Regions from separate parts of the Clostridium sp. CTA-19 genome, predicted to be linked through region 1. Evidence: a T-box and tRNA genes for the amino acid it is inferred to sense, from the RefSeq annotation. Region 1 holds a T-box; the other holds one or more tRNA genes.

What was found. The T-box of region 1 lies ahead of asnS (asparagine--tRNA ligase). A T-box ahead of a tRNA ligase gene usually reads a tRNA of that ligase, here a tRNA-Asn.
Region 2: it has a tRNA-Asn gene. The T-box ahead of asnS (asparagine--tRNA ligase) is inferred to sense a tRNA for this amino acid. The anticodon was not compared.

What each region holds. Positions count from the first base shown of each region.
Region 1 is NZ_BAAABH010000003.1:82,474-85,938, forward strand. Features, by position in the region: gene ACYUE0_RS02675 (YjjI family glycine radical enzyme) at 1-509, shown strand, start outside; gene ACYUE0_RS02680 (YjjW family glycine radical enzyme activase) at 499-1,341, shown strand; T-box leader at 1,529-1,778, shown strand; gene asnS (asparagine--tRNA ligase) at 1,902-3,293, shown strand.
Region 2 is NZ_BAAABH010000036.1:17,447-20,911, reverse strand. Features, by position in the region: gene ACYUE0_RS15285 (glycine--tRNA ligase) at 105-1,496, opposite strand; tRNA gene ACYUE0_RS15280 (tRNA-Asn) at 1,909-1,983, opposite strand; gene lysS (lysine--tRNA ligase) at 2,124-3,465, opposite strand, start outside.

The sequences.
Region 1 (3,465 bases):
AAGAAGCTAATGATTTAGGAATAGAAATTATAGAGAAAATGCAAGAGGTAGTAAACCTACATACAAATGAGCATTGCAAAGCAACAGATGGAAAGTATGTATTACATGCTCAAGTAGGTCTTGATAGTGACAAAGGAGTAGCTCCAGGTTGTAGAATTCCAATAGGAGAAGAACCTCCAATACATGAGCATTTAATTCAAAGTGCTCCATATCATAAATATTTCCCATCAGGAATAGGTGATATATTTAAATTTGATGAAACAGCTAAGAGAAATCCTAAAGCTATAGTTGATATTGTTAGAGGAGCATTTAAGTTGAATTTAAGATATATTTCATTATACTGTGCTGATTGTGATGTAATAAGAATAACTGGATATCTTGTAAAAAGATCTGATATAGAAAAATTAGAAAAAAATGAGCAAGTTCTAAATGATACAGTTGTCTTAGGATATGGAGCAGCTAAAAATGCTAAGATATTAGAGAGAAGATTAAGGAAAAATGAAGAATAATAAAGCTTTAGTAAATAAAATAATTCCATTTAGTTCTGTAGACGGAGAAGGAAATAGAATGGCAATATTTTTACAAGGGTGTAATTACAATTGTTTGTATTGTCATAATCCAGAGACTATAAATTTATGTATAAACTGTGGTAAGTGTGTTGAAAGTTGTAACTATGGTGCACTTACCATGGTTGATGATAAAGTTAATTATAACAGGGCTAAGTGTAAAAATTGTGATTGTTGTATAGCTGCCTGTGATAGAAATAGTAGTCCAAAAGTTTTGGAAATGACTGTAGATGATATTGTTAAAGAAATAGAAAAAGTTAAATTCTTTATATCAGGAATAACAGTATCCGGTGGGGAGTGTACTCTTCAAAGTGAATTTCTTTTAGAATTATTTAAAGTGGTTAAAAAAATGGGGTTAACTACATTCATAGATACAAATGGATCAACAAGATTATATGAGAATCAACAGTTGTTAGAAGTAACAGATAAAACTATGATAGATTTAAAAGCCTTTAATTCGAAAGAAAACAAAGAACTTGTAGGACTTGGAAATGAAATGGTTTTAAAAAACATAGAAGAACTTGTGAAAAAAGATAAAGTCTATGAAATAAGAACAGTAGTAGTTCCAGAACTATTGGATAATGAATACACTATAGATATGGGAAGTAAACTTATATCAAAAATAGATAACAATATAATTTATAAATTAATAAAATTTCGTAGTTTAGGGGTAAGAGAAGAACTTTTAAAAGCATATACACCTAGTCAAGACTATATGAATAAATTAAAAGAAATAGCATTGAAAAATGGAGTTAAAAATGTTCTAATTGTGTAAAAATAATTTTTAAATTTAAATAAAATTAAATTTTAAAATATATAAAAATACATGAGTTTGACATTAATAATTAAAAAATAGCGCATAATATTATGTCAAAATAGAAAAAATAAATTTAAAATAAAAGATTTTCCACTTGACATTTCAATTGTGTCAATATAAAATCATATATAAATAAAGCAAATAAATAAAAACTATGAAGAGAAGAGTATATATAAGAGGTAGTCTTAGCGAGTTGGTGGTGGTGAGAGACCAATATGAAACTTATATAGAAGAACATCTCAGAGTTTCTAACCGAAATTGTTATGAAAGTAGGCTTAGACGGAGTCAAACCGTTATAGATTGAACAGTATCGATTAATATCTGTACTGATGATAAGTTGGTCATTTTATGACAATTTGGGTGGTACCGCGGAATTGTAACCTTTCGTCCCTTTTATTAGAGGATGGAAGGTTTTTTTATATTTAAATTTATATTAAAGCTAAAAAATAAAGTTAATTAGATTAAAAATAGATACATAAGTAAAGATTTTTAATCGCAATTTAAAGGAGGATATAGATATGGAAAAAATACTTGTAAAACAACTTTACAGAGAATCTGAAAAATACGCAGAACAAATGATTTCAATAAGTGGATGGATTAGAACTTTAAGAGCTTCTAAAAACTTTGGTTTTATAGAAATTAATGATGGAACTTTCTTCAAAAATGTTCAAGTTGTATTTGAAGAAGGATTAGAAAATTTTAAAGAAGTATCAAAATTAAGTATTAGTTCATCAATAACAGTAGAAGGAAAATTAGTTTTAACTCCAGGAGCTAAACAACCTTTTGAGTTAAAAGCTGAAAAAATAGAAATAGAAGGATTATCAGATGCAGATTATCCACTTCAAAAGAAAAGACATAGCTTTGAGTTCTTAAGAACAATAGCTCATTTAAGACCAAGAAGTAATACTTTCTCAGCTGTATTTAGAGTACGTTCATTAGTAGCTTTTGCTATACACAAATTCTTCCAAGAAAGAGGATTTGTTTATACTCATACTCCAATAATTACAGGAAGTGACTGTGAAGGTGCAGGAGAAATGTTTAGAATTACAACTATGGATCTAAACGATATTCCTAAAACAGAAGGTGGGGAAATAGATTATAAAGAAGATTTCTTTGGAAAAGAAACAAACTTAACAGTTAGTGGTCAACTTGCAGCAGAAGCTTATGCATTAGCATTTAGAAATGTTTATACTTTTGGACCAACATTTAGAGCAGAAAACTCAAACACAGCAAGACACGCTGCTGAGTTCTGGATGGTAGAGCCTGAAATAGCGTTTGCTGAGTTACAAGATAATATGGAACTTGCAGAAGATATGATTAAATATATCATAAGCTATGTATTAGAAAATGCTCCAGAAGAAATAGAATTCTTTAACAGCTTTATCGATAAAGGATTAAAAGAAAGATTAATACATGTTGCTACATCTGAGTTTGGTAAAGTATCTTATACAGAAGCAATAGATATACTAAAGAAATGCGGAAAAGAATTCCAATATCCAGTAGAGTGGGGAATAGACTTACAAACAGAGCATGAAAGATACTTAACAGAAGAAGTATTTAAAAAACCTTTATTTGTAACTGATTATCCAAAAGAGATAAAAGCATTCTATATGAGATTAAATGAGGATCAAAAAACTGTTGCAGCTATGGACTTATTAGTACCAGGAATAGGAGAAATAGTTGGAGGAAGCCAAAGGGAAGAAAGATTAGATGTACTAGAGGCTAGAATAGAAGAATTAGGACTTAAAAAAGAAGATTACTGGTGGTACCTAGAATTAAGAAAATACGGCGGAACTAAACACGCTGGATTCGGACTAGGATTTGAGAGAATGATAATGTACGTAACAGGAATAAGCAATATCAGAGACGTAATACCATTCCCAAGAACTACAGGAACTGCAGAATTCTAATATAAAAAATATAATAATATCAATAATTAAGAGGGATGAGTCCTAGACTTTGCCCTCTTTTTTGACCTCTATAGAATTTTAATATATTAAAAAACATACTAGATTATAGAAGGTGAGCAAATATAAAAAAGTTAAACCTAAAGTAAAAGGTTTAACTTTCTAAGTTTTCTAT
Region 2 (3,465 bases), on a different contig from region 1:
TATTTTTACCGTGATATAAAATATATAAAAATAGTAATCTGCTATTTTCAAAAATACCTAATTAAAATCCCAACAAGTTTTTGTTGGGATTTTTGTTTTATTTATTAAAACTCTATTTTTTCTTCTATATATTTAACTAAATCATCTATTGATAATCTTATTTGTTCCATTGTATCCCTATCTCTAATTGTAACAGTATTATCTTCCATTGTATCAAAGTCAACAGTTATACAAAGTGGAGTTCCAATCTCATCTTGTCTTCTATATCTTTTTCCTATACTTCCTGCTTCATCATATTCAATATTGAATTTTTTAGCAAGCATAGAGTATACTTCTAATGACTTTTCACTTAATTTCTTGCTTAATGGTAATACTGCAGCTTTAAATGGTGCTAATGCAGGGTGTAAGTGTAATACATTTCTTACATCTCCGCCTTCTAATTCTTCTTCTTCATATGCATTTATTAAAAACGCTAAAGCTACTCTATCTGCACCTAATGATGGCTCTATTACATATGGTACATATTTTTCATTAGTTGTAGGATCTAAATACTTCATATCCTCACCTGAATGTTCCATATGTCTTTTTAAATCGTAATCTGTTCTATCAGCTATTCCCCATAGTTCGCCCCATCCAAACGGGAACAAGAATTCTATATCACATGTTGCATTACTATAGAAAGATAATTCTTCTTTGCTATGATCTCTAAATCTTAAACTTTCTTCTCTCATTCCTAAATCAAATAAGAATTTTTTACAGTACTCTTTCCAGTATTCAAACCATTCTAAATCAGTTCCTGGTTTACAGAAGAATTCAAGTTCCATTTGTTCAAATTCTCTAGTTCTAAAAGTAAAGTTTCCTGGAGTTATTTCATTTCTAAAAGATTTACCAACTTGAGCTACTCCAAATGGTACTTTTTTTCTTGATGCTCTTTGAGCATTTTTAAAGTTTACAAATATACCTTGAGCTGTTTCAGGTCTTAAGTATATTTCTGATTTATTGTCTTCTGTTATACCTTGGAATGTTTTAAACATTAAGTTGAATTTTCTTATATCAGTGAAATTTCTTTTTCCACATTTAGGACATACTATTTCATTTTCCTCAATGTAATTTTTATATTCTTCGTTAGTCCATCCATCTGCTACTGCAAATTCAGCTCCTTGCGCAGCCATGTGATCTTCAACTAATTTATCTGCTCTAAATCTAGCTTTACATTCTTTACAATCCATTAATGGGTCTGAAAAGCCACCTACATGTCCTGTAGCAACCCAAACTTGTGGATTCATAAGTATTGAACAATCTAATCCTACGTTATATGGACTTTCTTGAACAAACTTTTTCCACCATGCTTTTTTTACATTGTTTTTAAATTCTACACCTATAGGACCATAATCCCAAGAATTTGCTAGTCCTCCGTAAATCTCTGACCCAGCAAATATAAAACCTCTATTTTTACATAAGCTAATAATCTTATCCATAGTTATTTCTGTCATAATACTTCCTCCTTTTTTGTTTTTAAAAATAAAAAAACCATTACTAGTTAAGGGACGAAATTTAATTCCGCGGTTCCACCCTTATTAGCAATAGCTCAACTCTTCCAACTATACTCAAAAGCTCCCTTCACAATAAATTCATAATGGTTTGCACCAAACACCATCTCTCTTTTAATTCTTTATTGTTACTCTTCTTTCTCATCATACATTCTATTAAATTATATATACCTATTTTATCAAAATAACTTTCATTGTCAAGACAATACCTTTTAGTTTTTATATTAATATCATAATATGGACTAAAACAGTCTTTGGTTCTATATTATTAAAATAATACTTATAAATATATGTATATCCTTTTTTATATTTTTTATTCAAAAAAAAGTAATACAGTTGTATTACTTGAAAATTCAAATGGCTCCGCGAAAAGGATTCGAACCTTCAACCTATCGGTTAACAGCCGAGTGCTCCACCGTTGAGCTATCGCGGAATATTTAATTAATTTACACTTTTATTATACATAAAACTTTATTTTTTTTCAAGTGGTTTTTTCATTTTTTATTTAAAAAAATAAAAGAATAAAGCCACAAAATTTTAAGCTTTATTCTTTATATTTAAATGAAATTTTTCCTATTGTAATGGTTTCATTGTAGGGAATAATATTACGTCTCTTATAGATGTTGAATCAGTTAAGAACATTACTATTCTATCTATACCAATTCCTAATCCACCTGTTGGAGGCATACCTATTTCTAATGCATTCATGAATTCTTCATCTATAACATAAGCCTCATCATCACCAAGTTCTCTTTCATTTGCTTGTTGTGCAAATCTATCTCTTTGAACTATTGGATCATTAAGCTCTGAGTATGCATTACATACTTCTCTACCATAAACAAATCCTTCAAATCTTTCTGTAAACTCTTCGTTACCACGTTTTTTCTTAGTTAATGGTGATATTTCAACAGGATAGTCACAAAGGAATGTTGGTTGTATTAAATGTTCTTCTCCATATTCTTCAAATAACATATTTAATACTTCGCCCTTTGTTACTTTATCTATTGCTTTAGGGAATTCTAAATGTTTCTCTTTAGCAATTTTTTGAGCTTCTTCATCTGTTTTTATTTCATTAAAGTCTATACCTGCATATTCTTTTACAGCATCAACCATTGTTATTCTTCTCCAAGGTGGTGTGAAGTCTATTTCTGTTCCTTGGTAAGTAACTTTAGTTGTTCCATGTACTTTTTCACATGCATATGCAACAAGTTGCTCCGTCATTTCCATCATATCATTATAATCAGCATAAGCTTCATATAACTCTATCATTGTGAACTCTGGGTTATGTCTTACACTCATACCTTCATTTCTGAAGTTTTTACCCATATCATAAACCTTTTCAAATCCACCAACTATACATCTTTTTAAATATAATTCTGTAGCTATTCTTAGGTACATGTCTATATCTAATGTGTTATGATGAGTTACAAAAGGTCTAGCAGCGGCTCCCCCTGCAATTGGTGATAGTATTGGAGTTTCAACCTCTAAGTATCCTCTATTATCTAAGAATTCTCTTATAGCTTTTATTATGTTGATTCTCTTCATGAATGTATCTCTAACATCCTTATTCATAACAAGGTCTACTTCTCTTTGTCTATATTTTAAATCTGGATTTTTAAGTCCATGCCATTTTTCTGGTAATGGTTTTAAAGATTTTGATATTAATTTTATTTCTTTTGCACGTATTGAAGTTTCTCCTGTTCTAGTAACAAAAGCTGTACCTGTTACAGTTACAAAATCTCCAATATCAAAAGTTTTAGCATCTTTAAAAGACTCTTCTCCAACTGCATCTAATCTAACATAAATTTGTATTTTACCATCTCTATCATGAACATCACAGAATCCTGCTTTACCTTGGATTCTTTTTGACATAAGTCTTCCAGCTATAGTTACAAGATTATCTCCTAATTCTTCA